Regions from separate parts of the Plantactinospora sp. B6F1 genome, predicted to be linked through region 4. Evidence: riboswitches for the same ligand, from Rfam matches in the RefSeq annotation. Region 4 holds a riboswitch; each other region holds the start of a gene.
The links. Region 4 has a riboswitch for cyclic di-AMP ahead of ABNF97_RS09755 (VldE C-terminal domain-containing protein). Riboswitches for the same ligand answer to the same signal wherever they lie in the genome.
Positions count from the first base shown of each region.

Region 1 (7,732 bases), on a different contig from region 4:
TCACAACGCCGACGTCGACCACTGCTCGCTGCCGGTCGGCGAGACCCTGGTTCGCGGGCTGCTGGACCGGGGTGTGACGGTGATCCTGCGGGCCCACCCCTACACCTCGCAGAACCCGGCCTCGGCCCGGCAACTCGCCCGGATCGAGCAACTCCTCGCCGAGCACCGGACCAGCACGGGGCGGCAGCACGTCTTCGGCGCCGACGCGGCGAAGAAGATGACCCTGGTCGACTGCGTCAACGCCTCCGACGCGCTGGTCTCGGACGTCTCCGCGGTGATCTCCGACTACCTCTACTCCGGCAAGCCGTACGCGGTCACGGACCGGGTCGGTGAGGGTGACCGGTTCGTCGAGGGGTTCCCGCTGGCCGGCTCGGGGTACGTGCTGGACTCGCAGATGTCCAACCTGGACGACGTACTGGACCGGCTGCTGGGCAGCGATCCGCTGGCCGAGGTCCGGTGGCAGACCCGTACCCGCTATCTCGGCGACTTCCCGGAGCAGCGCTACGCCGACGGGTTCCTGGAGGAGGCCCGCCGGCAGGTGGACGGCGCCAGGGCGGCCCGCCCGGTGCCGTCGCCCCGCCCCGCACCGGTCTCCTGAGGTCGATCGACGGCTGTGCCATGATGCGTCGGTGACGACGATCAGGACCAGTCAGGACCGGAACGAACTGGCCGACCTGCTGCGCCGCGATCCCCACCTGCACGCGTACGAACTCGGCGACCTCGACGACTTCTACTGGCCGTACACCACCTGGTACCGGTACGACGACGCGGTGGCGCTGCTCTACCGGGGCGGGCCCACCCCGGTACTGCTGGCGCTGCACCGCTCGCCAGCGGTGCTGACCGAACTGCTCACCGGTCTCCTCCCGCTGCTGCCCCGGCACTTCGAGGCACACCTCTCCCCCGGCGGCGCGGCGGTGCTGTCCCGGAAGTACCCGGTCAGGTCGCGCGGGTTGCACCTGAAGATGGCGCTCACCGACCCGGACCGGCTGGCTCGGGTGGCGCCCGGCGGCGAGGTGCTCACCGAGGCCGACCTACCGGAGCTGACCGCGCTCTACCGGGCGGCCTACCCGGGGAACTGGTTCGACCCCCGGATGGTCGAGACCGGGCACTACGTGGGGCTGCGCCGCGACGGCGAACTGATTGCCGTCGCCGGGGTGCACGTCTGGTCGCCCCGTTACCGGGTGGCCGCGCTGGGCAACGTGACGACGGCTCCGGCGTACCGGGGACAGGGGTTGGCCAGCACGGTGGTGGCGACACTCTGCCGGCGGCTGCTGGAAACCGTCGACACGGTGGCGTTGAACGTCGTCGCGGAGAACACCGCCGCCTACAAGCTGTACGACCGGCTCGGCTTCAGCCCGATCGCCGAGTACGCCGAGTACACCGTCGGCGAGCCGGCACCCACCCCCGAGGCGGATGTCCGTCCGCTGTGAACCGAACCGGCGATGAACCGGACCCCGGCACGTAGCGGTCCGACCCTTGTCAAGGGTCGACACCGCGGGCACCATGTCAACGTTCTCGAAAGCCGCCAGTCCGCCAGACGCCGGGCCGCCAGGCATCCGGGCCGGCTGTCCGCCCCGTCCATACGTCTGCCGTCCATCCCTGTCTTCGCAGCCGATCTGTCGCCGAGGAGCGCCGGTGCTTGAGGAGTTCATGGGCATTCCCGCCCACCCCTTCCTGGTCCATCTCGCGGTGGTGTTCGTGCCACTGCTCGCCCTGACCACGGTCGGGTACGCGTTCGTCCCGTTCGTCCGCCCGCACCTGCGTTGGGTGCTGGGACTGCTCGCCGTCGCCACCCCGCTGGCCGCGCTGATGGCCAAGCTCTCCGGTGACCGGTTCCTCGCCCGGCTGGAGTCCCGCAACCGGGTCAGCCCGGAGTACGTCCCGCGGCTGGCGGAGCACCAGGACCTCGGTACCAACACCCTGTTCGCGACGATCGCGCTCGGGGTGCTGGCCCTGGCGCTGGTCGTCCTCGTCAAGCCCCGCGGCGCCGCCGCGGCGCCGACCGGTGGGGCGGACGGGGACGGCGCAGCCGGCACGACTGCCAAGGGGGCGCCGATGCTGCTGACGCTGGTGCTCGCTGTGCTGTCCCTGGCGGCGGCGGGGATCGCCCTCTACTACGTGTTCCGCACCGGCGACACGGGCGCCCAGGCGGTGTGGGAGGGCCAGTGATCAACCCCTGATCGCGGGCCTGGTCGCGCCCCGAAGAGGACGCCGGCCCGCCCCACATCCCGGTCGGCACGGGTCGTCCGGGTGGGTGGGGCGGGCCGGCGTCTGGGTTGTCGCTACCGGCGGGCGGGGGGGGTCAGGACGAGTAGCCCCGGGTGGCCACCCAGTTCGCCAGGTCGATGGTGGTCATCCAGTAGTGGCTGTCCGCGCCCGGGATGGCCGGGTCGGCGATCTTCACGGTACGACCGTCGTCGCGGTAGCCGACCACGGTCACGTAGTGCCCGCCGGGGTAGCTGTGCCAGCCGCCCGCGAGGTCGGTGGCCGAGCCGGCGATGTTGACGACCACGGCGTGCCCGCTGGTGACGGCGCGCACCACGTCCGCCTGGAGTTGGTCCATCTGGGCCGGGGTGGCGGCGCCACCGGGGATCGCGGTGGTGCGGTAGACATCGGTCCCAATGATCTTGTTCAGCACCCGGGTGGTGTCATGGGCCGAGTTCGTGCCGCTCATCGTGGTGCCGAGGTCGGCGGCGACCGCGTCCTGGCTCGGCTGCTTGTCCCGGACGGTCAGCGCGATCCGGGTGGCGGCCGGGCCGCAGTACCAGCCGTTGATCTGGGCCTGGAACCGGTAGTCCAGCAGCTTCGACTCGGGTGGCGCCGGTGGCTTGCTCGGGCTGCTGACCGGGGCGGCCCTGGTCGCCTTGCTGGCCGCCGGGGCGGGCTCGGTGGTCGCCGGCTGCGACGGGGTCGCCGGCTTGGTGGTTGCCGGGGCGGTGCTGTCCGGGCTGGTGCCGCCCGGGGCGGCGGTGGCGGCTCCGGCCTGTCCCGCCGCCGGGCTGCCGTGATCGGCGACGGCGACGGTCGAGGTCTGCGGGCTCTCCGTCGAGCCGGTCGAGGTCAGGACGACTCCGGTGGACGCGGCTGCGGCGAGCACCGCGGCCGAGGCGAGCGCGAGCCGGTTGCGCCGGCCCGACATGGCGGTCCTGAACCGTCCGTTAATCGCGTGCTTCAACGTTTCCTCCAGGGGAAATGCGCGTCACCCACACCGGGGGGCAAGGAATGACGTGGCGTTTCTGTCGCTGCCGGAATGTGCCGTGAAATCGCACGGAGTCGCACGGGGCGGCCCGCCGAGAAACGTTCGGCGGAACGGACCGATGGTGCGAGCGGACCGGTGGCACGCCGACCGGCGGTAGCGCCGCTTTCGGCGTACCTGTGGAATCAGCGGCACCACGATCCGTCGCCGCCGGCTGACGGCCTCAGCGGGAACTCTCGGCCAGCTGGCCGGCGGCCCCGCGGCGCCCGCGCGTCGACGACTTCGGCGGCACAGACCGCTATCGGGTCAGGTTCGGGTGCCGCCCGGGGACCGAGTGGTCCGGGACGGTCGCGGCGGCCGGGCGCGGGACCGCGACGCAGCGAGGGAACCGGGGGGACGGGCCAGGGCCCGGGTGGTGCGGCACGAACACGTACTCCTTCCGACACCGCCTACCGGGTTAGCTGACGGATTCGGGCGGGAAGGCCGCCCTACCACGGGCCAGCGGCTCGCGGATTCACCCCAGATAACTGTGGGTCCCCGGCTCGTTACCTAACGACTCGGCGGGTCTGCTCCGGTGTCACCAGATGGTGACCAAGGGGCCGGACCAGACGCGCCGAGATTACTGGCCGCCTTCTGCCGTTGCCAACCCTGCTGAACAGCGAAAACAGTGACCCAGAACGCGATTGGGACATCGCGCGGCCGGCCGCCGGGCCCCGAGCGACCAGCCAGATAAACCAGCATGATCATGTACGGGTGCGGTATGACGGAAATGACCGGCTTAGCCCGGTGGTCCGAGGATGGGACGAGGACTCCAGGAGGCTCCTTCCGATGACAACGGTGCACGAAGCGACCTACGACCTGCTCCGTTCCCTCGGCCTGACCACCCTGTTCGGCAACCCGGGCTCCACCGAGGAGCCATTCCTGAAGAACTTTCCGGCCGACTTCGCCTACGTTCTGGCCCTTCAGGAGGCCTCCGCGGTAGCGATGGCGGACGGCTACTCCCAGTCCAGCGGCCGGCCGGTGCACGTCAACCTGCACACCGCACCCGGCACCGGAAACGGCATGGGGAGCCTGGTCACCGCCTGGCACAACAAGACACCAATGATCGTGACCGCCGGCCAGCAGACCCGGACGATGAACCTGTCCGAGCCGATGCTGACGAATGTGCGTCCGACCCAACTCCCCGAGCCGTACGTCAAATGGAGCCACGAGCCGCTGCGCGCCCAGGACATCCCGGAGGCGTTCATGCGGGCATTCGCCACCGCCGTAGCTCCGCCGGCCGGCCCGGTGTACCTCTCCCTGCCGCTGGACGACTGGGACGAGCCTGCCACCGGCACCGCGCAGGTGCGCCGGGTGAGCACCCGGGTCGCTCCCGACCCAGCGGAGCTGGACCGGTTCGCCGAGATCCTGGCGGCCAGTCGGCACCCCATGCTGGTGATCGGGCCCGCGGTGGACCGGACCGGTGGCTGGGCCGAGGCGATCGCCCTCGCCGAACGGAGCCGAGCACCCGTCTGGCAGCCACCATTCGCGGACCGGGTCGGCTTTCCGCAGGACCACCCTCAGTTTCAGGGGCTGCTGCCGCCGGCCATCGGGCCACTGGCCGAGAAGCTGGTCGGCCACGACACCGTACTGGTGATCGGTGCCCCGGTGTTCCGTTACTACCCATACGTCCCCGGTCGACGGGGTTACCTGCCGGACGGCACCCGGCTGCTGCACATCACCGACGACCCGGCCGAGGCCGCCCGGGCACCGGTCGGCGACAGCCTGCTCGGGGACGTCGCGCTCGCCTGCGCCGGGCTGGCCGAGCGGCTGCCAGCAAGCGACCGACCGATGCCACCGCCCCGGGCCGCCGCGCCGGACGGAGCTGCCACGGGCCCCCCGCTCGACCCGGCAGCGCTCTTCGGCGCACTCGCCGCCGAGTGGCCGGCAGACGGCATCGTGGTCCCCGAATCCCCCTCCAACCTCAGCGTGCTGCACCGGCAACTGACCATCACCCGGCCGGGTTCGTACTTCAAGATGGCCAGCGGCGGCCTGGGCTTCGCGCTGCCGGCGGCGGTCGGCATCGCGCTCGCCCAGCGGGACATCCGACAGCACCGGCCGGTGGTGGCGGTGATCGGTGACGGCTCGTTCCAGTACTCCCCGCAGGCGCTCTGGACCGCCGCGCAGCATCGGCTGCCGATCGTCTTCGTGGTGCCGGTCAACCACGAGTACGGCGTGCTGAAGGCCTTCGCCGACCTGGAGGACGCACCGGGAGTCCCGGGGCTGGAACTCCCCGGACTGGACATTCCGGGCATCGCCCGCGGCTACGGCTGCACCGCTCACCAGGTGGAGTCGGTGGACGAGTTCCGGACGGCATTCCGGGCCGCCCTCGGCATCGAGAGCCCGACCGTGCTGGCCGTGCCGATCACCCGGGACGTCGCCCCGCTGCTCTGACCGCCGCCAGGTGTCACGGTCCGGTCGGCATATACGGTCAGTGGCTGATTGCCCGGGATCGGCAGGGCCTACCTCGACCCCACCGGGGCCCGGGCGGGAGTAATGATCGACTTCCCGGGCGCGGAATGTTGGCGGCCAGCGGGTCGTTACATTACGCGTACGGCTGAGTACCACCGCCCGTGACCTGGGCTGGTGGCCGAGCCCTCGGGAATGATCCGGGGCGCCCGGTCGTTACACATAGCGTTCGCCCGAGTACCGGCACCCCCCGGGCAGGTGTTCGGGCGTTCCTCGCTTGTCCCTGGAGACCTGTGGCGTCTCGGGACAGGTTTCTCCAATGACACCCCATCCCCCCGGTGGGGTGTTCATCCCCGATTGGAAGGAAGACCATCATGAACACCACCATGTTCAGCCGATGGCTCCCGGCCATCGAGCAGACCTCCCTGATCCGTAGGACCGCCCTGGGTGTGGCTGGTCTGGCCTTCGTCGGCGGTACCGTCGCCGGCCCGGCCGTCGCCGCGCAGGCCGCCCCCGAGCATGTCGGCTCCCCGGTGTCGCAGTCGGTCCTGGCCGACAAGGACGACAAGGGCGACAAGGGTGGCAAGGGCAAGGGCAAGAGCGACAAGCGTGCCAAGGACCGTAAGCCGTCGCGGGACAAGCTGGTACCGCACGGTGTGCAGGGCAAGCAGTCGAGGATCCCGCTGTCGGGTGAGCAGTCCGACAACGTCAGGGCGATCGTGAAGGCCACCAAGAACGCCGGCCTGGACGAACGGGCCGCGGTGATCGCGGTCGGTACCAGCCTGCAGGAGTCGAAGCTGGAGAACCTGGGTCACCTCGGTGCCCGCAACGACCACGACTCCCAGGGCCTGTTCCAGCAGCGCCCGTCCTCGGGCTGGGGCTCGGTGGAACAGATCACCGATCCGGAGTACTCCACCACCGCGTTCCTCACCGGACTGAAGCAGGTTGACGGCTGGCAGAACCTGCCGCTGACCGTGGCCGCGCAGAAGGTACAGGTCTCCGCGTACCCCGACGCGTACGCACAGTGGGAGGACCAGGCCGCCGACCTCGTCGCCGACACCTGGACCAACAGCTGAACCAGCGCACTATCCGCTGGCCGGGTCCCCGCACCAGGGGCCCGGCCAGCGGCGTCTCCGGGTACGGCCTGGCACACTGCCGGGATGACCCAGAATCCTGACTTCGCCGTGAGCCTGCGTGGGTATGACCGGGACGAGGTGAACGAACTGATCCGTCGGGGCAACGACGCGCTTGTGTCGGGCACCCCGGCGGAGCGTGCCGCAGTCGCGGAGCAGCTTCGCCGGCCTGTGCTTACCGTTCGGTTGCGCGGCTACGATCGGATTCAGGTGATGGGTCACCTCGACCAACTGGTGAACCGCCTCACGGCGACGGATTGAACAGGTATCAGTCGACAGGTTGGCCGTTCCCTCCGGTGCCGCTCGAAGCTGCGCGATTCGTACGTGCGCGATTGTTGCTCGACCTACGTACCCCGGCACCGGGAATCCGGCTCAACTCCTGGGTGATCTCCTGGGCCGGGTACGGCGCTGTCCGCGTCTCGCCGAAGAACTTCCAGTAGAAGCCGTTCATGACCGCCGCGACGGGCGCGTAACGGGTGATCAGCTCCGCCACCGACTCGGGGACGCCGACGGGTCGGGCTCCCGCCGCACAGCGGCGAATGTAGTCGTGGTGTTCGACGGGTCCACCGGTGTCGGGAACGGCTATCCCGACGACATTGGCGACCATCCAGTTGAGCAGGTCCCGCACGAGATAGCCGGCGTCGTGGCTCGTGTGCTGTGCGACGAAGTTCCGCTCGTCCGGCGACAGGTCGAACCGGGACGAGATGGCCAGGCCGAGATCCGCCAGGTAGAGGCGGCGACCGTCAGTAAGGATGTTGCCGAGGTGAGCGTCGAAGTGCAGCAGGCCATTGGTGTTCATGAAGGCGATGTCGGCGCTCAGGCATCGCTGCGCCCTAGCGCAGGCGTCGGCGACGATGTCTGGGCCGGAGGCGAGCTGGTCAGCCAGCCAGGCGTCCAGTTTGCCCGGGATGTATTCAAGGCACAGCACAACGCTCGCCGATGCCTCGGCGAGCGC
Region 1 is NZ_JBEEAC010000011.1:154,382-162,113, forward strand. It holds gene ABNF97_RS16830 (CDP-glycerol glycerophosphotransferase family protein) at 1-598, shown strand, start outside; gene ABNF97_RS16835 (GNAT family N-acetyltransferase) at 630-1,430, shown strand; gene ABNF97_RS16840 (DUF2231 domain-containing protein) at 1,636-2,169, shown strand; gene ABNF97_RS16845 (C39 family peptidase) at 2,303-3,175, opposite strand; cyclic di-AMP (ydaO/yuaA leader) riboswitch at 3,628-3,769, opposite strand; gene mdlC (benzoylformate decarboxylase) at 4,025-5,629, shown strand; gene ABNF97_RS16855 (hypothetical protein) at 6,019-6,720, shown strand; gene ABNF97_RS16860 (hypothetical protein) at 6,805-7,038, shown strand; gene ABNF97_RS16865 (protein kinase family protein) at 7,046-7,732, opposite strand, start outside.
Region 1: another riboswitch for cyclic di-AMP. It lies ahead of ABNF97_RS16845 (C39 family peptidase); the one in region 4 lies ahead of ABNF97_RS09755 (VldE C-terminal domain-containing protein).

Region 2 (5,517 bases), on a different contig from region 4:
AGCGCGATGTCGTTGACCAGCGGCGCGTCGGCGGCCGGCGCGGTACGCAGGATCACCGCCGACGATCCCCGGGCCGGGCAGGGCACCCCGGCGGTCTCGCAGCCGGTGAAGGCCGGCCGGTTGGTGGCGAAGTCCGGGGCGATGGTGACCAGGCCGGCGGCCGGGATGCCGATGCCCCGCAGCGGTGCCCTCAGCAGGTCGAAGTAGTGCGACCAGTCCCAGTACGGGCCCGGGTCCCAGTGCATGCCGCGCACGTTCGCCGGCAGGATGCCGGGGACGTTGTCGTGCCCGATGATGTGGTGGCGGTCCAGCGGGATGTCGTACCGGTCGGCGAGGTAGCGGACCAGCTTGGCCGAGGTCCGGTACATCGCCTCGGTGTACCAGGTGCCCTGGGCGGCGAAGCCCTCGTGTTCGAGGCCGATCGCCTTGGCGTTGACGTACCAGTTGCCGGCGTGCCAGGCCACGTCCTTGCCCTTGACATGCTGCGCGATGTGCCCGTCCGCCGAGCGGAGCGTGTACTGCCAGCTCACGTAGGTGGGATCCTGCACCAGCCGCAGCGTGGTGTCGTAGCTGCCCTCGGTGTCGTGGATGACGATGTACTCGATCTTCTGCCGGCCGGGCCGGTCGGAGAGGTCGTGGTTGCCGTAGTCGCCGTCCCCGAACGCCTGGTAGGGCGCGGGGATCCACTCGCAGGAGATGTCGCGGGGGCACTCCAGCCCGTCCGGGCGGGGCCGGCCGGGCAGGCCGAGCCGGTCCAGCCAGGAGCGCTGCGGGACGATCCCGGGTCGGCCGGGCAGGGTGATCCGGTGGCCGTCGTCGGTGGTCCGGCTGGCGCCCTCGGCGATGGTCCGGTACACCTCGTCGGCGAAGGCCGCGGCGGCGTCCGCGCGGTCGCTGCCGGCGTACCGGGCCACCGCGCCGTACCAGGCCGCCGGGTCGCTGGCCGGGCCCGTCGGTGCGGCCAGCGCCCGCTGGTACGACGCCAGCAGCGCCGCCCCGCCCCGGATGTTCGCCGCCGGTTCGGCGCGGAGCAGGTGCTCGTCGGCTCCGGTCAGTGCGGCGGCGGCGTCCAGGGTCTGCCCGCCGGGGGGTGGGGCGCCGGTCCGGTCGGCGTGCGGGCCGGCGGGTCCGGTCGCGGGGCGGGCGGGTCGGGCCGGGTCGCCGCGCCGGTCCTCGCCGTGTTCGGGATGCCCCGGCTCGGCGGCGAGTCCGGCGACGTCGGTGAGGTGCATCGGGCCGTACCCGCCGCTGGTGCTCGGCGTGCCGGCGTTGGTGTCCCAGCGGGATTCCAGATAGGAGACGCCGAGCAGCACGCTCTCGGGTACGCCGAACTCGGCCGCCGCCGCGGCGTACTCCTGTTGCCGGGTGTCGGGGGCCGCGACGGCGGCTGGCGCGGGGCTGGCCGGCAGCAGCGCGGCGGCGCCGGCGATCGCGACCCCGATCGCGAATTTCCTGCTCAGCGGGTGTGTCGTGGGAAGCATCGAACCTCCATGAGCCGGGAGTGGCCTTGATGATCACCCTCCACCCGGGACCGTTGTCGGTCAATACCTGCCGAGCATGCTGCTCACCATGTAGAAATCTTTCACCCACTCCACCACGGATACCGAGCGTGTCCGGCGGACCCGGCGGGGTCCGAACGGCTTTCCCACCGTCAGCGACGGCCCCAATACCTAACGAATCGACTCCAATCACGGGGTTGCGTTTGGATAACACCCTTCTCTAGTGTTGGGGACCGTCGAGCCGACGGCAGGCCGCCTAGCCGGGCGGCGACGTCTCGACACCGCCGAATCGTCACACTCAGCGAACCGGGGACCCGAGCTTCATGGGGTGAATCCGCGTCGAACGCGGTAGGGCGACAATCTTCCCGCCCGAACCCGTCAGCTAACCCGGTAGGCGGGCTACGGAAGAAGGAGTACGGACCCCGGTGGCTCCCCCTGCCCCGCTGCGGTCGTCATCCCTCCGGTCGGCATCCACCGACTCCGGGGACACGAAACCGCGCTCTCGAAGGTCCATTCTCGCCATCGCGATCACCGCACTCGCCAGCGCCGCCGTGCTCTTCACCGGCACGACGCCGGCGCTCGCCGAGCCGACGGTGGCCGAGATCGAGCAGCAGATCGACACCGCCTGGCGCAAGCTGGAACCGGTCGTCGAGAAGCACAACGCCACCCGGCAGGACCTGGCGGCGAAGAAGAAGCAGGCCGCCGCCCTGCAGAAGAAGATCGCCCCGCTCCAGTCGCAGATCGACGCCGCGATGAACCGGGTGAGCGACTTCGCCGTGCAGGCGTACAAGGGTGACAAGGCCTCGGCGGTCAACGCCCTGCTCACCTCGAAGTCGCCGACCGCGCTGGTCGGCCAGCTCTCGGTGCTCGACCAGTTCGCGCGGCAGCAGCAGCGCGAGGTGCAGGCGGTCGTCGCACTCAAGGAGAAGTACGCCGCCCAGAAGGCCCCGCTGGACCGGCTGGTCAGCCAGCTGACCAAGACCGAGGCGGAACTGGCGGCGAAGAAGAAGGAGATCGACGCCGAGGTCGACCGGCTTCAGAAGCTGCGGATCCAGGCGTACGGGAACGGCTCGGCCGGCCCGCTGCGGCCCGCGCCCTGCCCGGCCACCTACCCCGGAGGCGCGGCCGGCAAGGCGGTCAAGTTCGCCTGCGCCCAGATCGGCAAGCCCTACAAGTGGGGTGCCGACGGCCCCGGCTCGTACGACTGCTCCGGCCTGACCCTGGCCGCGTGGGCCAAGGGCGGCGTCTCGCTGCCGCACAACGCCCGCGCCCAGCGCGGCGCGGTGAAGTCGGTCAGCCGTTCCGCGCTACGCCCCGGTGACCTCGTCTTCTACTACGCCAACCTGAGCCACGTCGGCATGTACGTCGGTGACGGCTGGATCGTGCACGCCTCCCGGGCCGGCGAACCGATCAAGATGAAGCGGCTGGGCACCGACATCCACAGCTTCGGTCGACCGGGCTGACGCCTCCCGGACCAGGCCAACGGCAGAACCCCCGTCGCGCGACTGCGGCGGGGGTTCTGCCGTTCGATCCGGGGTTGGCCGGCGCGGGCGTGGCGTCAGTGGGTGGGCCAGGTGCGCCAGTTCTGCCAGGAGCGGCTCGGGGTGGGGCCGCGCTGTCCCTGGTAGCGCGAGCCGTAGACGGCCGATCCGTACGGGTGCGCGGACGGCGACGAGAGCCGGAAGATGCAGAGCTGGCCGATCTTCATCCCCGGCCAGAGCCGGATCGGCAGGTTGGCCACGTTCGACAGCTCCAGCGTGACGTGTCCGGAGAATCCGGGATCGATGAAGCCCGCGGTCGAGTGGGTGAGCAGGCCGAGCCGGCCCAGACTCGACTTGCCCTCCAACCGGCCCGCGAGCTGATCGCCGAGGGAGATCACCTCCAGCGTCGAGGCGAGCACGAACTCGCCTGGGTGCAGCACGAACGGCTCGCCGTCCGGCACGTCGACCAGCGAGGTCAGGTCGTCCTGCTGCACGGCCGGGTCGATGTGCGTGTAGAGGTGGTTGTTGAAGACCCGGAAGAGCCGGTCCAGGCGTACGTCGATGCTCGACGGCTGCACCAGCGCGGGATCGAACGGCTCCAGCGCGAGCGTGCCCGACTTCATCTCGATCACTAGGTCGTGGTCGGAGAGCAGCACCGGATCACCTTAGCGAGTCGAGGGCGGCGATCGGCCGCGACCTCGCCGATGGGTGGGACGCGGGTGGGATCGGGGTAGGTGATCGAACATGTGTTCGATAGAATGTACGCATGGCATCCTGGTCCGAATTCGCCTCTGACGAGCCCCGACTCGCCGACGCGATCCGCGTCCTCATCCAGCAGTACGGCCCGGGTCTCGGCTACCTGGCGACCGTGCGCGCCGACGGTGGGCCGCGGGTGCACCCGGTGTCCCCGGTCATCACCGACGAGGGACTCTTCTGTTTCGTCGTCGACTCCCCGAAGCGGCGCGACCTCGAACGGGACGGGCGCTACGCGCTGCACTCGTTTCCGCCCGAGGAGAGCGACGACGAGGCGTACGTCGCCGGCCGGGCCCGGCCGGTGACCGACCAGGCCCGGGTGGACCGGCTCGCCGGCAACCTGCGGGCCGCGCCGCAGGTCGACTGGCGGCTCTTCGAGTTCACCGTCGACGTGGCGATGGTGGCCCGGCACGGCAGCAACGGCGCCACCCCGCTCGCCGGCGGAGAGCGGTCCGAGCGACCCGCCGTGCAGGTCTGGCTCGACCCGGCCGGTGCCGTCACCGCACCCGAGGGCAGCGTCGCCGGCCCAAGGCGACGCGGCCGGCGCCGGGCCGTCGAAGAGCAGCCGGTCCCGGCGTCCTGACCTACGGCTCCCGGAACGCCTTCCACGCCTTCAGCATTCGGAACACCTGGCCGTACGTGAACTCGTACATGCAGTCGTCGACGGAGTAGTCCATGAAATTGTGGACCGGGTCGAGGCCCGGCCCCGTCGGGCAGGAGTCCCGTCCCTCCGGGCAGCCGAAGGCCGGTTCCGCCTCGGCGGGCGTGTCGAAGACGTGGTCACCCTGGCCCGCACAGCCCTGCTGAAAGGTGTGGTAGAGATTCAGCCAGTGCCCGATCTCGTGGATGGCCGTGTCACCGGCGTCGTACGGCGCCGCCGTGCCGCCCGGCAGCGACTCGGCGAGCACCACCACCCCGTCGTACGGGTCGAGGTCGCCCTTCGGGAAGGTGGCCCAGCCGAGTAGCTGGTCCTCCAGCAACCCGGTGTAGATGTTCAGGGTGTGCTTGCCGCCGACCCGCAGCCCACGCTTCATCTGCGCCTCCGCCGGGCTCTCCGACACGATCGGATACCAGGCCGGGTTGACCACCCGGTTCACCTTCTTCAACCTGAAGCGGAACGGCGTCCAGGCCCCACCGGTACGCCCACCGAAGGCGTCGTTGAGCACCCTCAACTGGGCGCGGATCATCGACATCGGGATGTTCCCGCCGGCCCTGCTCCGGTTCTCGCTGACCACGTGGAACACCACGTCGACGGTGATCCCGAACCCCCTCCCCGGTACGCCGAGCGGCGCGACCCCGACCCGTTGCGCGTACGCCGAGTCGACCGCACGCTCCAGTTCGGCGGCCTCGGCCGGGGTCAGCTCGTTCGGCTCGGTGATGTGCGGCGCACCGGGCCTCGCCCTGGCGCCTCGGACCACGGTGTGGCCTCCAATCGGCGCGACACAGCCCGATTCGTCCGACCGCCGGGCCGAGTCCGGAGGTGCCGCCATCGCCGGACCGGGTACGAGCAGCAAGACGAGAAACATGCTCGCCATGCCGGTCACGCCGGAACGCGACGACCACCGCAGCCCACGAAACGCCATTGCTACACCCTTTGCATTCAGAGAGTCGTCCTGCGATGACGCAGAGACATAGTTGCAGGTGCGGCGGACGTTACTAGCCGTGGCCCGAGTTGCAAACGAGGCAGTACGGCGTGGTTCACGACCGATCCGAGCCGACGGAAGGTGCTCGGGGTCGTACGGCCGGGGAGGGTGAGTGCATGATCGGACCCGACCGGGTACAGT
Region 2 is NZ_JBEEAC010000002.1:63,101-68,617, reverse strand. It holds gene ABNF97_RS03445 (N-acetylmuramoyl-L-alanine amidase) at 1-1,481, opposite strand, end outside; cyclic di-AMP (ydaO/yuaA leader) riboswitch at 1,772-1,912, shown strand; gene ABNF97_RS03440 (NlpC/P60 family protein) at 1,925-2,962, shown strand; gene dcd (dCTP deaminase) at 3,058-3,636, opposite strand; gene ABNF97_RS03430 (pyridoxamine 5'-phosphate oxidase family protein) at 3,747-4,316, shown strand; gene ABNF97_RS03425 (zinc metalloprotease) at 4,318-5,316, opposite strand.
Region 2: another riboswitch for cyclic di-AMP. It lies ahead of ABNF97_RS03440 (NlpC/P60 family protein); the one in region 4 lies ahead of ABNF97_RS09755 (VldE C-terminal domain-containing protein).

Region 3 (7,732 bases), on a different contig from region 4:
GGCGCAGGCCCGGGCCGACGGCAGCTACACCCCGGCCGAGCAGGTCGTGGTGCTCTACCGGATCACCGCGCCCGGTGAGGCGCCCGGTTACGGGATGTTCGCCATGGTCGACACCGACCAGATCTCCACCAGCGCGGACGAGCCCGGACTGGTGATCCGGAACGAGGACGTCTTCATCGCCAAGGTGCGCGAGCGGGTGGCGCTGGCCGAGGCGACCGGTCATCTCCTCTCGCCGGTACTGCTGCTCCAGACCGGTAACCGGGCCGCCGGCGAGGGTGCCGGCGGGCCGGGGCGGGAGACCGGCGAGGCGCTGCACCGGGCGTTGGCCGAGGCCACCGACGAGGCCGGTCCGCCCGCCGCGACCGACACCGACCAGGCCGGGCGTACCCACGCCATCTGGCTGCTCGGGCCGGGGGCCGGCCAGGACGAGCTGCTGGCGCTGGCCGGCGCCGGTGAGCTGGTCGTCGCGGACGGAAACCACCGCAGCCTGGCCGCGCAGATCGGTGAGCTGCCCCGGTTCCTCGCGGTGATCACCACACCCGCCTCGGTGGCGATCCAGCCGTACAACCGGCTGGTCAGCGAGCTGACCAGTACCCCGGACGAGCTGCTCGACCGGCTGCGCGCCGCCGGCGCCGGGGTCGAGCCGGTGGCCGGTCCGGCGGCGGTGCCGGACTCCGGCGGCACGATCCAGCTCTACACTGCCGGCGCGACCTACGCGGTCACGCTCCCCACCGGTCAGGGCGGTGGGGTGGAGAACCTGGACCATGCGCTCGTCGAGCGGGTGCTGCTGCGGGAGGCGCTCGGGCTGGACCCGGGTGACAAGCGGATCACGTACGTCGGTGGGGACTACCCGGCGCGGTGGCTGGTCGGCGAGGTCGACGCGGGCCGGGCGGAGTTGGCGATCCTGATCGCTCCGGTGACCGTGCGGGACTTCGTCGCGGTCAACCTGGCCCGGCAGAAGATGCCCCGGAAGAGCACCTGGTTCACCCCGAAGGCCCGCGCCGGCCTGGTGCTGGCCGAACTCGGCCGGGACACGACGGAGGCGCACCGGGGCTGACGGCGCGGCCGGTCCGCCGGCCGATGTCTCCAACCGGCGTCTCCAACCGGTGTCTCCGGCCAATCGGACGGGTCTCGGGCCGCGACCACTCCTGTGATCTGTTCGGCTGTCGCCGTGCCTGCCGGCGGGTGGCCGCGTCGGGCTGACAGACTGCGCGGTATGCGCGTCTATCTGGGATCCGACCATGCCGGCTACGAACTCAAGGTGCACCTGGCCAACCATCTGGCCAAGCAGGACTACGAACTGGTGGACGTCGGGCCGTTCCTCTTCGACCCGGACGACGACTATCCGGCGTTCTGCCTGCACGCCGGGGCCCGGGTGGTGGCCGACGCGGGCAGCCTGGGCGTGGTGATCGGTGGCTCGGGCAACGGCGAGCAGATCGCCGCCAACAAGGTGGCCGGAATACGGGCGGCGCTCGCCTGGAGCGTCGAGATCGCCCAGCTCGCCAGGGAGCACAACGACGCGAACGTGGTCGCGATCGGTGCCCGCCAGCACACCCTGGACGAGGCGACCGCGATCGTGGAGGCGTTCCTCACCACGCCGTTCTCCGGCAACGAGCGGCACGCGCGGCGGATCAGGCAGGTCGCCGAGTACGAGCGCTCCGGTGCGCTGCCGGCGCTGCCGGCGTCGTAGCCGCCGACCCCGCCGGTCAGCGGCCGCCGCGCGGCAGCTCCTCCCGAGGTACCCAGTTGCGCCGGACCAGCACCAGCCGTTCGGCCGCCTCGGCCAGATCGGCCTCGGTGGGCCGGGCCGCGTCCCGGGCCCGCATCGCCGCCCCGACGCTCACCTGGGAGGCGCCCGAGCCGATCAGCCCGCGCAGGCCGCGTTCCGCGTCCCGGTCGTCTCCGCCGCCCGGCGCGGCTCCCGGCCCGGTGCCCGGGTCGCCGCCGCGCTGGCTCTCCCCGGGTGGACCGCCGCTGCCGCTCGCCGGGTCATGGCGCAGTCTCCGCCGTCGGCGCTCCGGGTCGGTCATGCCTCGACACTACCGGTCGATGGCCTGCCGGTCCTGACTCAGAAGATTCCGAGGCCGGCGGGCGCTCGGTGCCAGCCGAACGCGGCGGAGGTCCGGGCCAGGGCGCCGGGACGGATCTCCCGGACCCGCCCGGCGGCGGCCAGCGCGGCGAGGGAGGGGCCGCCGAGGTAGGCGGTGGCGAGATCGCGTACGTCGCAGGCGAGATCGGCCGGGTCGTCGGTCCGGCCACACCGGGCGGTGCCGGCCGCGGCGGTCAACCGCCACCGTCCCGCGTTCTCCGGCAGCAGCGGGTCGGTGACCTCCAGTACGACGTCGACGTCGGTGGCGTATCCGCGGGCCGTCAGCGCCGCCGGCAGGTCCACGATCCGGACCCAGAGCCCGTGGTCGAGCCGGGCACCGAGCTGGCGTACCTCGTCGGCCAGGTGCTGCACCGGCTCGTCGGTGGCGGCGAAGTCGTACCGCACGTTCCGGGTCAGGTCGATGCCGACCAGGAACCGCCACAGCGCCGCGTAGGCCGCTGGGTCGGCGGCCACCAGCTCGTCGAGAAGTACGCTGCACCGTGGTCCTCGGTCGTCCTGTCCGGGCCGGACCCGCCACAGGGCGTAGCCGACCGGCCCGTCCGCCGTCTCGGCGAGTATGACCTGCCGGGCCGTCGCGCCGGACCGCTGGGCGGGGTTGTCGATCAACAGGTACCGCCACCACGGGTCGGTCCGGCTGGACCAGCCCGGCCGGTCCCGGCGGAGCCGGTCCCAGAGGGCGGCGAGCGCGGGTCGCAGCGCGACCGGGTCGCCGGTGCGCAGCGTTGTCCTCGGTCCGGTCCCGTCCGGCTCGGCCAGGCGCAGCCCGGCGGTCTGCACGTCCAGGCGCCACCGTTGCGCCGCCTGGCCGTAGCCGAACCGGGGATAGATCTGCCCCTCGCTGGCCCAGAGCACCGCGATCGGCTCCCGGCCGGCAGCCCGGACGTCCCGCAGCTGTCGGCGCATCAGCCGGCTGAGCAGACCCTGCCGGCGATGGGTGGCCGCCACCGCGACCCTGGTCACGTGCGCGGCAGGTACGACCGCACCCGGCACGGTCAGCTCCCGGGTGAACGCCGCCGCGTGCGCCACCACGGCGTCCCCGGAGCGGATCAGCAGCGACCGTTCCGGTTCGGTGAGAGCCTGGCCCGCCTCCGCCTCGTCCTCGTCCGGCAGTGCGTGGTAGGCGGCGTACAGCAGGGTGGCGATGGCGGCCCAGTCGGCCGGGGCGCCGACCTCGATCGGTGGCTCTGATCCGAGCGTCGTGGCGGTCATCGATCCTGTCTAACCGATCCACGCCGGCTCGGCGAGGTGTTTACCGGCTGGTTACCCTCGGAACTGGGGACGGGTTCGGGCCCGACCCGATGGGGAGGACAGGACAGATGGCAGACCAGACGCAGCCGTGGGCCGAGCGGACCGTCGAGATGCCGCCCGGTGCGGAGGGACCGGGGATGCCGCCGGGGACCGAGGGATTCCGGCGGGGTGTGGCGCAGGTCGGGGTGCCGCGGCCGCGTACCGAGCCGGAGGCGCCGCACGAGCCGACCGGCACCGGGTGGCCGGTGATGGAGCAGGAGCGGCAGCAGCTTCCGCCCGGCTACCACTGGCGCCAGCTGCGCATCGGACGGCACTGGAGCATGATGGGCGGCCTCTTCGCCTTCGTCTGCTGGGGAATCTGGGCGATCTCGTCGCGGGGCGACCTGACCAGTCCGGTGGTCACCTTCGTGCTGACCCTCTTCGTCGCGGTCGGCCTCTTCGCGCTGGCCCGGCTGGTCGGCCGGGTGGTCTGGGAGCGTCAGCTCGGCCGGATCCGCCGCAGTGCCCGGGGCGCGCACCTGGTCACCGGGATCTTCCTGGCCGGGGTCGGGGTGGCGTACCTGCGCCAGACCGGGTGGGTGGTCGACCTGTGGAACTGGGTGGCCGGGCTCGGGTGACAAATCACAATTTGGTCACTCGATAGTTACTGAGCGCGTGGCGTCCGATTACTCGGCGCTACTATTCGGTCTCCGTCCTCCACTGGAGGTTGTGCACGGTGACCCTGCTCAGCGTGATAGTCCCGGTCTACCAGGTGCGGGCGTACCTGGCGGACTGCCTGGACTCCATTCTCGACCCGTCCTTTCCCGACCTCGAACTGGTGGCGGTGGACGACGGCTCCAGCGACGGCAGCGCGGCGATCCTGGCCCGGTACGCCGAACGCGACCCCCGGCTGGTGGTGGTCACCCTGGACCGCAACCAGGGGCTCGGGACGGCCCGCAACACCGGCCTGTCCCGGGCCACCGGCGAGTACGTGTGGTTCGTCGACGGCGACGACTGGCTGCCGGAGGGGAGCCTGCGGGCCGTCGCCGAGCGGCTGACCCGGACCCGGCCGGACCTGCTGATCACCGCCTACACCCGGTACTACCCGAACGGCGGGACCCGGCACCTGTCGCTCTCCCAGGTCGGTGCCGGGAAGCCGGTGCCGGAGACGTTCACCCTCCGGGAGCGCCCCGGGCTGCTGTCGGTGCTGCACATCACCTGCAACAAGGTGATCCGGCGCCGGTTCCTCCTCGACCTGGGCCTTGGGTTCGAGCCCGGCTGGTACGAGGACGTCTCGTTCAGCTTCCCGCTGATGCTCGCCGCGCGGCGGATCACCCTGCTGGACCGCTGCTGTTACGCCTACCGGCAGCGCCCGGAGGGCGCGATCACCGCGACGGTCAGCGAACGGCACTTCGAGGTCTTCGCGCACTGGGACCGGGTGCTGGCCGGCCTGGACGCCGACCCGGCGGTGTCGGCCGAACTGCGTCACCTGATCTTCCAGCGGATGATCTGGCACCTGTTGCAGGTGCTCGGCCATCCCCGGCGGGTGCCGCCGGGCCGCCGCCGCGAGTTCTTCGCCGAGATCGTCACCCGGTACCGGGCCCACCTGCCACCGGCGGGCTACCAGCCGCCGGGCGGTGCCGCCGGACTCAAGCACCGGCTGGTCGGTCGCGGTGCGTACGGGCTGTTCACCGCGCTCCAGGCCGCGCGGCGGGCGCACGTCGGCGTGGTGACCCGGGTCCGGCACCCGCGCTCCGGAGCGCGGCCGGCGGTCGGCACCGCCGCCTCGGCCCCGCCGCCGGTGCCCGGCAGTCGTGCCGAGGCGGTACCCGGCGAGGTGACCGATCGGGTGGGCTGACTGTGGGCTGAGCACGGCGGCGCCGGATCAGCCGTGCTCGCCGAGCGGGCCGACCCGCCAGCCCCGGCGGAGGCACTCCTCAAGCAGGTACGGCAGCGCGGCGAGGCTGGCCTGCCAGGAGCCCGGCGCCGAGGTGCAGTCGGAGTCGTGCAGCAGTACGGTGCCGCCGCCGGACAGCCCGGCGCGCAGCGTGTCGAGTACCGAGGTGCGGGTCGCCGACCGGGTCCAGTCCCGCCCCCAGCAGGTCCAGAGCACCGGGGTCAGGCCCAGCCGGCGGGCGGCCATCAGGGCGGCGGTGCTGAGCACCCCGTACGGCGGGCGGAAGTACCGGGGCGTCCGCCCGGTCACCGCGCCGATCAGCTCCCGGGTGCGGGCCAGGTCGCGGTAGGTCGCGTGCGGGCCGCGGAGCAGCAGGTTCCGGTGCGCCCAGCCGTGCACCGCCACCTCGTGCCCGGCGGCGGCGAGGTCCAGGCCGAGTTCGGGTGCGCGGGCCAGCATCGACCCGAGCAGGAAGAACGTCGCCCGGGTCCGGTGCGCGGCCAGGGTCTCGACGAAGAGCGGGGTGGAGGCCGGGTCCGGGCCGTCGTCGAAGGTCAGCGCGACGTGGCCCGGAGAGCCACGTCCGCTCAGCCGGGGAAAGAACCTCAGCCGTACCCCGGGCAGCACGGTCAGCGCCGGTACCACCTGGGCGGCCAGCGCGGCACCGACGGTCGTCGCCGGTACCGCGCGTCCGCGCACTCGTTCCTCCACCCGCCGCACCATCGCGGACGCGGATACCCGCGCGGCCGGTCTTCATCCTCATCCGCCACGGGTGGCCCGGCCAGTCCGGCCCGGGTCTTCCGGGGGCCGACCGAGTTTGCGGGGGCGCCGATCGGGTAGCCGGCGCGCGGCGCTCCGGGGAGATGCGGCGCTCCGGGGAGGTCCGGGGGTGCAGGCGAGTTCGACACGCCGTGCCGGACACGTAGTCCGCCGTGCCGCGTGTCGCGGCACCGGGTTGTGGTGACCGTGGGTCTGCTCTCGGCCGGCACCGTGGCCGGTGGCCGTGCGGCACAACACCCTGGCGCCCATGGTGACCGGAGAATCACCGACTGACCAACCTGGACACGTTTCCGCACGTCGAGCGGGTGGGAACGCGCTTGGTAAATAGCCGACAGCAGCAAGTCGATAATGGCGGACAAAGCATGCTCTTCGATGCGTCCGAAGCGCAGTGATTACTGATAGTCGTTGCCCGACAACGCCTTTGGCCATGATTGGGTCTTGCCATTCGAGAAGCGAAACCGGGTATGCTGTCTGCCGTTCATAGCCGCCGGATGCCGCGTGGCGCCGGCGCTGATCGCCGCCTAATCGCCACACGGCGAGCCGGGGACCCACGCACCCCTGGGGTGAATCCGCGACAGCGGTAGGGACCACTTCCATCCCGAACCCGTCAGCTAACCCGGTCGGCGGCCGACGGAAGGGATACATGTGAGGGCACCCCTACGCCGAACACTGGCGACTGCCCTGGCACTGCTCACCGCCGCAGCACTGGTCATGGTCCCCTCGGAGGCGTCGGCGGCGCCAGCGCCGAAGCCGGCTCCTGAGGAGGAGGCCGACTCACCGGTACTCGGAGAGGTGCTCGCCAGCGCAGGCAAGCGGCTCGCCGAGGCGAAGGCCGAGCGCGTCAAGTCCCAGCGGCGGCAGCAGCAACTCGGCACCCAGTTGAAGCAGGCGGAAGCCCGCCTCGCGGCACTCACGCCGGAGGCGAGCGAGATCGCGGCCGAGTCGTACCGCAGCGGCAAGCTCAGCGCGATATCGATGCTGCTGACCAACAACTCGTCCGACCCCTCGGCCAGCTCGTTCATGGAGCGGGCGTCCGCGCTCAACGAGTTGAACATGTTCAACAACAGCAAGATCCGCGCGCTCAACCAGGCGCGGGACGAGGTCGGTGCGGCCAAGAAGGCGATCGACGAGGAGGTCGCCAAGCAGGCCGCGCAAGAGAAGATCATCAAGAAGCAGCAGTCGGACGCGGCGAAGGCGCTCGCCCTGGTGGGTGGCAACTCGCGCCCCGACAAGGGGCTGGTGGCGGCCACCTCGCCGGTGGCCAGGCCGGGGCCCGGGATGGCGGACGGCTTCCCGGGGCTGCCCTGCAACAAGAACGACCCGACCACCAGCGGCTGCGTCACCGCCCGGACTTTGCACATGTACAACGAGGTGCGCCGGGCGGGCTTCAAGAGGTTCGTCGGCTGCTACCGGCCCGGCGGGCCGTTCGAGCACCCGAAGGGCCGCGCCTGCGACTGGTCGCTGCGCAACTCCGGCTTCAGCCGGGCCGCCAACGACGACCAGATGAAGTACGGCAACGACCTGGCCGCGTTCCTGATCCGCAACGCGGACCGGCTCGGCATCCTCTACGTGATCTGGTACAAGGAAATCTGGTTCCCGGACCGGGGCTGGAGTTCCTACAGCGGTCCGAGCGACCACACCGACCACGTGCACGTCTCGATGCTGTAGCCCGAGCAGCACAACAGCCCGCGCAGCACAACGCCACCGCCCCGCCACCT
Region 3 is NZ_JBEEAC010000004.1:370,838-378,569, forward strand. It holds gene ABNF97_RS09115 (DUF1015 family protein) at 1-1,057, shown strand, start outside; gene ABNF97_RS09120 (ribose-5-phosphate isomerase) at 1,217-1,690, shown strand; gene ABNF97_RS09125 (hypothetical protein) at 1,707-2,030, opposite strand; gene ABNF97_RS09130 (GNAT family N-acetyltransferase) at 2,069-3,319, opposite strand; gene ABNF97_RS09135 (hypothetical protein) at 3,427-3,975, shown strand; gene ABNF97_RS09140 (glycosyltransferase) at 4,074-5,195, shown strand; gene ABNF97_RS09145 (polysaccharide deacetylase family protein) at 5,223-5,933, opposite strand; cyclic di-AMP (ydaO/yuaA leader) riboswitch at 6,523-6,656, shown strand; gene ABNF97_RS09150 (VldE C-terminal domain-containing protein) at 6,660-7,682, shown strand.
Region 3: another riboswitch for cyclic di-AMP. It lies ahead of ABNF97_RS09150 (VldE C-terminal domain-containing protein); the one in region 4 lies ahead of ABNF97_RS09755 (VldE C-terminal domain-containing protein).

Region 4 (7,732 bases):
CAACGCGCCCCCGCTTGCTGGCACCTGAAGCGTCTCCGGCACCTGAAGCGGTGGTCAGGTGGACGCTGAGACCGAGCGCGAATTCGTGTCGTTCGTCGAGGCCCGGTCTCACGTGCTGTTCCGTACGGCCCTGGCCCTGGCCGGGGACCGCCACCACGCGGAGGACCTTCTCCAGACAGTCCTGGCGAAAGCGCTGCGGCACTGGAAACGCATCCAGGGCTCGCCGGAGGCGTACCTGCGCCGCGCCATGTATCGCCAGCAGGTCAGCTGGTGGCGGCGGCCGGGACACAGCCGTGAACTGAGCACGGATCGTGTTCCGGACCAGCGGACGGCACCGGACGCCACCGCCCGGATCGATCTGAGCCTGGCATTGCAGGACGCGCTACGTCAGCTCGCGCCGAAGCACCGTGCGGTGCTCGTGCTGCGCTACCTCGAGGATCTTGCCGACGACGAGATCGCGCACCTGCTCGGCTGCAAACCCTCAACGGTCCGCAGCCAGACCACGCGGGCCCTCAGCCGGCTGCGCGCACTCTGCCCAGACCTTGACAGCCTTGAGTTACGGGAGACCCGACGATGAGCACCGACCTGGACCGAGCTGTGCGTGAGGCGTTCCACCGGCTCGGCGCCGTACCGCCGCCGGTTGGTATCGGACCCGCCGTCGTGCGCCGGGTCCGGCGCGAAAACCGCGTACGCATGGCCGTGACCACCGGCGCCCTCGTAGCGCTCGTCGCCGCCGCGGTCCCCCTCGGCCTGGGGGCGGCCGGCGGGAACAACTCGCAGTTCGGTGGCGCGACGAGCTGTCCGCTGGTCGTGAGTGCCTACAGCACAACCGACCCGCAGGACGCCACGACGAGATCCCTGTTGCGCAACGCTACCGGGACGTACATCGAGCTGCCGTACCAGAGCGTGGTGCCGTCTCCGGACGGGACCCGGGTGCTGGTGCAGGCAGGCCAGGACACCTCGACCAGCCCACTGCGCAGTGGCATCCTCGACCCGACCGACCCGGACGCTGTGCGCTGGATCGACCGCTACACCGGGCCGGGCAGTTGGTCGCCCGACGGCACGGAAATCCTGTTCACCGTAGCCCCGCGGCTCGGCGACCAGGGCTTCGCCATCGTCGACGCTGTGACGTTGAAGAGCGCCTTCGCCAAGGTGGACCTCTATGCGGACAACACCGGCGCCCACGGCTTCGTCTGGGCAGACGGCGGCAACCAGGTCGCACGCACCATCACCCAGGACGGCGGCGAAAGCCAGGCCGACCAGGTGACCGGCATCCGCTTCTACGACCGCTCCGGGCGGCTGGCGCGCACCCTGCCGGCGACCGCCGCACTGACCTCGGCGGACGCCTTCTCCCCCGATGGCACCCGGATCGCGCTGCACAACCCTCTCCCTGACGCCCCGATCAGGATCGTCGCGACGGACACCGGAGCCGCCCAGCGGACCATCCGGCTGAGCGGGCAGAACCAGATCATCGCCTGGATCGACGACGAGCATCTCGTTCTCCGGCACTGGACCGATGGCTTCGAGGGGTCGGAGGTGCGGGCCGTCAACCTCGCCGGCCAGGTCGTCCAGGTTGTGCCCCTGCGCCCCGATGCGGTGACTGCCAACGACATCACCGTCACCTGCTCGTAACTGGGGATCGAAGGTAGGGGTTCGACTCCCTCCGGACACTCCGGCTGGGTGCCGCCACGCCACGGCGGCACCCAGCCGATCGCGGCGCCGGGGGTCGGCCGGCGGCCGTACCGTTGGGATCGTCCGCTAGCGCAGTTCCGCGATCCTGGCCCGGGTGTTGGCCGGGGCATCGGGCTGCCCGCGCTCGACGTCGGCCCGGACGTCCGCCACGCTCTTACCGGCCAGCTCCCGTCGCCAGGCCAGCTCGGCGCCACGCATCGCCTGGGCGAACGCGCAGGACTGCCGATAGTCGACGCCGGCATGCTCCCCCGGCCCCTTGCGGAGGATCTGGTCGCACCGGAACAGCTCCTCCGGGCCCTCGATCGCGGCGACGATGTCCAGCAGGGAGACCTCCTCCGGGGCCCGGGCCAACCGGAAGCCCCCGCGAGGCCCCGAGGTCGAGGTCAGGATCCCGGCCCGGACCAGGGCCTGGAGCTGCTTGTTCAGGTATGCCGGCGGTAGCTCGTAGAACGCCGCGAGCGTGCCGGTCGGCACCGGGTCGTCCAGCCAGCTCAGGTTGAGGCACGTGTGGAGGGCCCATTCGACGCCCTGACTCATCCGCATAGTTCTGGACTCTACATGTCCAGAAACTGTGACGCCGGTCATGATCGCTAGCGCACACCAATCCTGGACTCGTAGTGTCCAGGAATCAGCGAAGCAACGAAGGAGCCGACAATGACCCTGGTACGCGCAGCCGAAGCCGAGGTTCTGGAGAGCGACCCGACCAGCGTGATCACCCTGCTACTCGACCCCGAGCACACCGGCGGCACCCTGACCAGCAACCGCACCCTGCTCAGGAGCGGCACCGACGGCGCACCACCGCACCTGCACACCCGCTCCGGCGAACTGTTCTTCGTGCTCGACGGCGCCCTCGAAATGCTCGTCGGCGACGAGCTGCACACCCTGCACAAGGGAGACACGCTCTTCGTTCCGCCAAACACCCCGCACGCCTTCGCCCCCGCCGCCGGTCAGGACGCCGACTTCCTCGTCGTGATCACCCCTGGCAAGCCCCGGTTCGACTACTACCGCCTCCTCGACCGGGTGCACCAGGGCGAAGCCACCTGGCAGGAGGTCGGCGAAACCCAGGACCGCTACGACAACCACTACGTGGAGAGCCCGGTGTGGGCGGCACGCGGCTGACCACGACCTCAGATGGCCCCGGTGGATGGGCCGGGCGGCCGCAGATGACCGCCCGGCCCGGTGTCGCGTCGCTACCGGGCCTACCGACGGTCAGCAGGTCTGGGCGCAGTTGCGCAGGCCGTACCGGATCTTCAGTTGGGTACCGCCGTTGCCGTCCCAGTCATCGGCGTAGACGACCGTGAACATCCCGGTCGGGTCCATCCCGATCGCCGGCTGGTCCTGGCGGTTCGCCGTGAAGACGCTCAGCCGGCTCTCCGGAAACGTGTTGCCGTTCGTCCCGTCCGGACCGATTCCCCGGGCCCAGACCTCGGTGCCGCTGCTGGCACTGGTCAGTCCGGTCACCTGGCCGCTCTCCTGCCAGGTGACCACGGCGTTGCCCGAGCCGTCCACCGCGATGTCCGGACGCGCCTGCCGGCCCACCCGGTCGGACTGGTACGGAGTCTGGGTGATGACCTGGTAGGCGCCGTTGGCACCGGTACTCCACCGGTGGATCGGGCCGCTGATGGTCCGGGGCGCGAAGGCGGCCGTGGAGCCGGTGAATCCGCGTACGTAGATCTGTGACTGCGGGTTGCCGTCATAGCCGGTCCGGCCGGTGTGCCCGTCGTACCAGGCGACGTACCAGGTGCCGGACTCCGCGACGGCCACCGCCGGATCGCGCTGCTGACCGTCGGAGAGCGATCCGGTGTGCACCGCCACGGTGCCGCCGAAGGCGCCCGCCAGGGTGCCGGTCTTGGCCCGGATGCTGTACCCGCCGTTGCCGTCCTCGTCGTCCTCCCAGGCGATGGCCACCGTGCCGGCCGAGGTGACGGCCACGTCCGGCTTGCGGTAGGTGCCACCGGGCACGGCCTGGACCGGGGCGTCGTAGCCGCCGGTCAGCGGGGAGAGCCGGGCGTCGGACGCCGAGAACGAGGCGTACCGGATGGAGCTTGCACCGGCCGTCGAAACGTCCTGCCAGGTCACGGCGTACCGCCCGTCCGGCAGGACCGCGATCGACGGCTCGCTCTGGTCACCGTCGGCGATCGAGTTCACGTTGACCACCGGGCCCAAGGTGCCGTCCGGGCGAACCCGGCGGGCGCGGATCTCGTACCCGCCGTTGCCGTTGCTGTCGTCGGCCCAGGTCACCACCGCGTCACCGGTGCTGGCGAGGCCCACATCCGGAGTGCGGTAGTTCCATCTGGTGCTGCCTCCGGTCCGCACGACCACCTCGGACCGGCGGACTCCGTCGACGAACCGGCCCAGCCGGATCTCGTTGTTCAGCCCGCTCGCCGTGCCGGAGGCGAACGCGGACACGGTGACGTTCCGGCCGGCGGAGTCGCGGATCGAGGCGACCGCGGGGGTGAACTGGTCACCGGTCGCCACGGCGTTCGCGGTCGCGAACCCGGCGTTCGGGTACCGGTCCGGAGAGATGGTCACCGCCGCGTTCTTGATGGCGTTGAAGTCGGCGACGAATCCGTCGTAGATTTCCGGGTTGTCCAGGCGCATGAAGGTCTCGTCGTTCTTCTTCAACGCGCCGTTGGTGAGGTTCTGGGTGCCGGTGTAGACGTACCGGTGCGGCTGGTTGTCCTTGCGGGACACACCCTGGACCAGGAGGTACTTGGAGTGGATGCTGCCGTCGGAGCATTCGCCGTTGACCCCGGCCTCGACGGTGAAGAACGACTGCCGGCATCCGCCGGGATCCATCGCGTAGACACCGATGCCGCGTGCGGTCAGGCCGGGCAACGCGTCCTGGTGCTCGCCGGTGGCCACCTCGACGGTGCATCCGGCAGCCTGCTTGTCACCCAACGCGTCGATCACCTCGGGCCGGGCGGCCCGGAAACCCCACATGGCCATCCGGATGATGTCGTCGGAGCTGCCGGTCGAGCACTGCACGTCGTCGATGGCGGCGGCAACGATGTCGGAGCGACTGCTCTGCGGGTTGAACGACTCCGCGATCGTCGCGCTCTCGCTGGCGCTCGGCAACTCGCGTGGCGAGAACCAGAGCCGTGTGCTGCCCGCGTCGACGTGCCCGCGCTCGTACGACTTCGCCGTTCCGGTGACCTGGAGCTTCCGGCCGACGTAGCTGCGGAAAGCGCTGGCCAGCGCCGGGTCGTTGTCGACCCGCACCTGGTTCTGCCACATCTGCTGCTGGGGCTTGGTCGGGTTCGCCGAACTGACCACGGTGACGTCGGTACGCCCGTCGGAGAGCTCGCTGAACACCCAGAACTTGTTGTGGTTGATGCCGGTCCCGCCGGACGAGCAGGAGATGCGGCACTGCCAGGTCCAGGATCCGCCTGCGCCGACACGGTAGCTGCCCAGCTCGGTGACGAGTCGGTTCACCTGGTTGGACAGCGCCCCGCAGGACGCGGTGGTGCCGCTGGTGCAGGCCTCGACGATGAGCCGTACGCTGACGCCGCGGGCGTGCGCCGCCAGCAGGTTGTCGGTGATTCCCTGGTCGGAAAAGGTGTAGAGCGATCCGTACACGGTGGAGCCGGGGGCGGCGAGCGCGACCAGGTCGGCGATCTGATCCCGGAGCCCGGGGGTCTGGTAGGGAAGGAAGCGCGCGCCGTTCCGGCCGGGGTCGGGGGTCGCGTAGACCGAATCGGGCACCGGGTCGAGGTTCGGCCGCAGGAAGAGCACGGTGCTGTCACCACTGGTGACGGTCGCGACGGAGGCGGCGGCGGGGGTGGCGGGCAGAATGCCCGAGCCGGCCGCGACGATGACGCCGAGCAGGAGCGATCGAAGACGCCGAGGCATGGATACTCCCCTCTGGGGTGGCGACGGAGGCCGCCGAGGGCCCGGCGGCGGATCAGGCTACCAAGATCGCCCTCGATTTCCAGCCCGTCCGTCGCACCGGCACCGCCGACGTACCTCCCGGCACGCCCCGAGGCAATTTCCACGCCGGATCACTCCGAAATCCACCTGTTCGACCCAGTTGATCAGGTACGCTGACCCCGGTCTCGCCCGGTGGCGCACCCCTCCGCGCCGGCGTGACCGCCGCCGAATCACTCTCGGGTGAGCCGGGGACCCAGGTAGGTGGGGTGAGTCCGCAACCGCGGTAGGGACTTGTTCCGTCCCGAACCCGTCAGCTAACTCGGTAGGCGGGCGACGGAGGGACATGCATGACCGGATCCACACGTCGGCGGCTACCGCTGGCCCTGGCCCTGCTCGCCACGTTCGGCGCGCTCACCGGGGCGGCGCTCCGGCCCGGCGTGGCGGAGGCGGACAGCCCCGCCATCCTCGGCGACGAGGGCGACACGCCGCTCCTGCGCGACCTGCTCGAATCGACCGGCCGAGGCTACCTACAGGCAAAGAACGCGCTGGCCAACGCCCAGGCTCGGCAGGCGAGGATCGCCGCCGAACTCCGCCGGGTGCAGGCACGCATCGCGGAGCTGCGCCCCCGGGTGGAACAGGTGGCCCGGGCGGCGTACCGGACCGGCCGGATCGGCCCGGTGATGGTACTGCTGCACAGCGGCTCGGCCGACGAACTGCTGGAGCGCGCCCGTGGCCTGGAGGCGGTGGCCCTGCGGGACAACGACGCGCTGCGCGGGCTGCACCAGGCCCGGGAGCGGGCCACCCGGGCGAAGCAGGCGCTGGACGCCGAGGTACTCGAGGAGCGCCGGCAGCTCACGATCATGCTGCGGCAGAAGCAGGCCGCCGAGCGGGCGCTGGCCCAGGTCGGTGGCGCCTCCACCGGGGGCTTCGTCAACGCCAGGTCACCGGTGGCCCGGCCGGCGCCACGCGCCGCCGACGGCTCCTGGCCACCACAGTCGTGCAGCCTGCCCGACCCGACCACCACGGGCTGCGTCACCCCGCGCACCCTGCACGCCTACACCGAGGCGCGCCGGGCCGGCTTCACCCGGTTCACCGGCTGCTACCGCTCCGGCGGCCCGTACGAGCACCCGAAGGGGCGGGCCTGCGACTTCTCCGCCGAGAAGGGCGGCTTCCGGGGTGCCGCCAAGGGTGCCGACCGGATGTACGGCAACAACCTCGCCGCGTTCTTCGTCCGCAACGCCGACCGGCTCGGTGTGCTGTACGTGATCTGGTACCGGCAGATCTGGTTGCCGACGACCGGCTGGAAGTCGTACGGCGGGGCGCACGGCGACCCGTCCAGCGACCACACCAACCACGTACACCTGTCACTGATCTAGGTCCGCCGGCCCCCCGGGGCGGGTCAGCTCGGCTCGCTCTCCGGGGTGCGGCGGGCCGGGGCGCGGCCGGCGGGCTGGGCCGGCTGCGGGCCGGTCGGGCGGGCCGGCGGGATGGGCCGGGTCGCCGACTCCTCGCAGCTGATCCGGACCTTCTCTCCGTGGTGCAGCAACTCCAGGGCGTCGTCCTGCTCGCCGTCGCGCAGCGAGTACGTCGCCTCGTCCCGCCGTACGTCGACCCGCAGGTGCACGCCCCGGTAGCGGAGCGAGAACTCCAGCCGGTCGATCCGGCTCGGCAGCCGGGGGGCGAAGGAGAGCGTCTGGGTGTGGTCGCGCATCCCGCCGAAGCCGGCCACCAGGGCGATCCAGGCCCCGCCCAGCGAGGCGACGTGCACGCCGTCCCGGGTGTTCTGGTTCAGGTCGTGCAGGTCCATCAGGGCCGCCTCGCCCAGATAGTCGTGCGCGAGTTCGAGGTGCCCGGTCTCGGCGGCCAGTACCGCCTGGGTGCACGCCGACAGCGACGAGTCGCGGACGGTACGCCGCTCGTAGTAGGTGAAGTTGGCCGCCTTCTCCTCGTCGGTGAACGCGTCGCCGCGCCAGTGCATCGCCAGCACCAGGTCGGCCTGCTTGATCACCTGTTTCCGGTAGAGGTCGAAGTAGGGGTAGTTGAGCAGCAGCGGGTACTGCTCCGGCGGCGTGCCGGCGAAGTCCCACTCCTGGAAGCGGGTGTAGCCCTCCACCTGCGGGTGCACGCCCAGGTCCCGGTCGTACGGGACGTGCATGTCGTGCGCCGCGTC
Region 4 is NZ_JBEEAC010000005.1:99,720-107,451, reverse strand. It holds gene ABNF97_RS09780 (SigE family RNA polymerase sigma factor) at 59-577, shown strand; gene ABNF97_RS09775 (TolB-like translocation protein) at 574-1,632, shown strand; gene ABNF97_RS09770 (Rrf2 family transcriptional regulator) at 1,759-2,235, opposite strand; gene ABNF97_RS09765 (cupin domain-containing protein) at 2,347-2,811, shown strand; gene ABNF97_RS09760 (phospholipase D-like domain-containing protein) at 2,902-5,544, opposite strand; cyclic di-AMP (ydaO/yuaA leader) riboswitch at 5,776-5,906, shown strand; gene ABNF97_RS09755 (VldE C-terminal domain-containing protein) at 5,910-6,938, shown strand; gene ABNF97_RS09750 (glycosyl hydrolase family 65 domain-containing protein) at 6,962-7,732, opposite strand, start outside.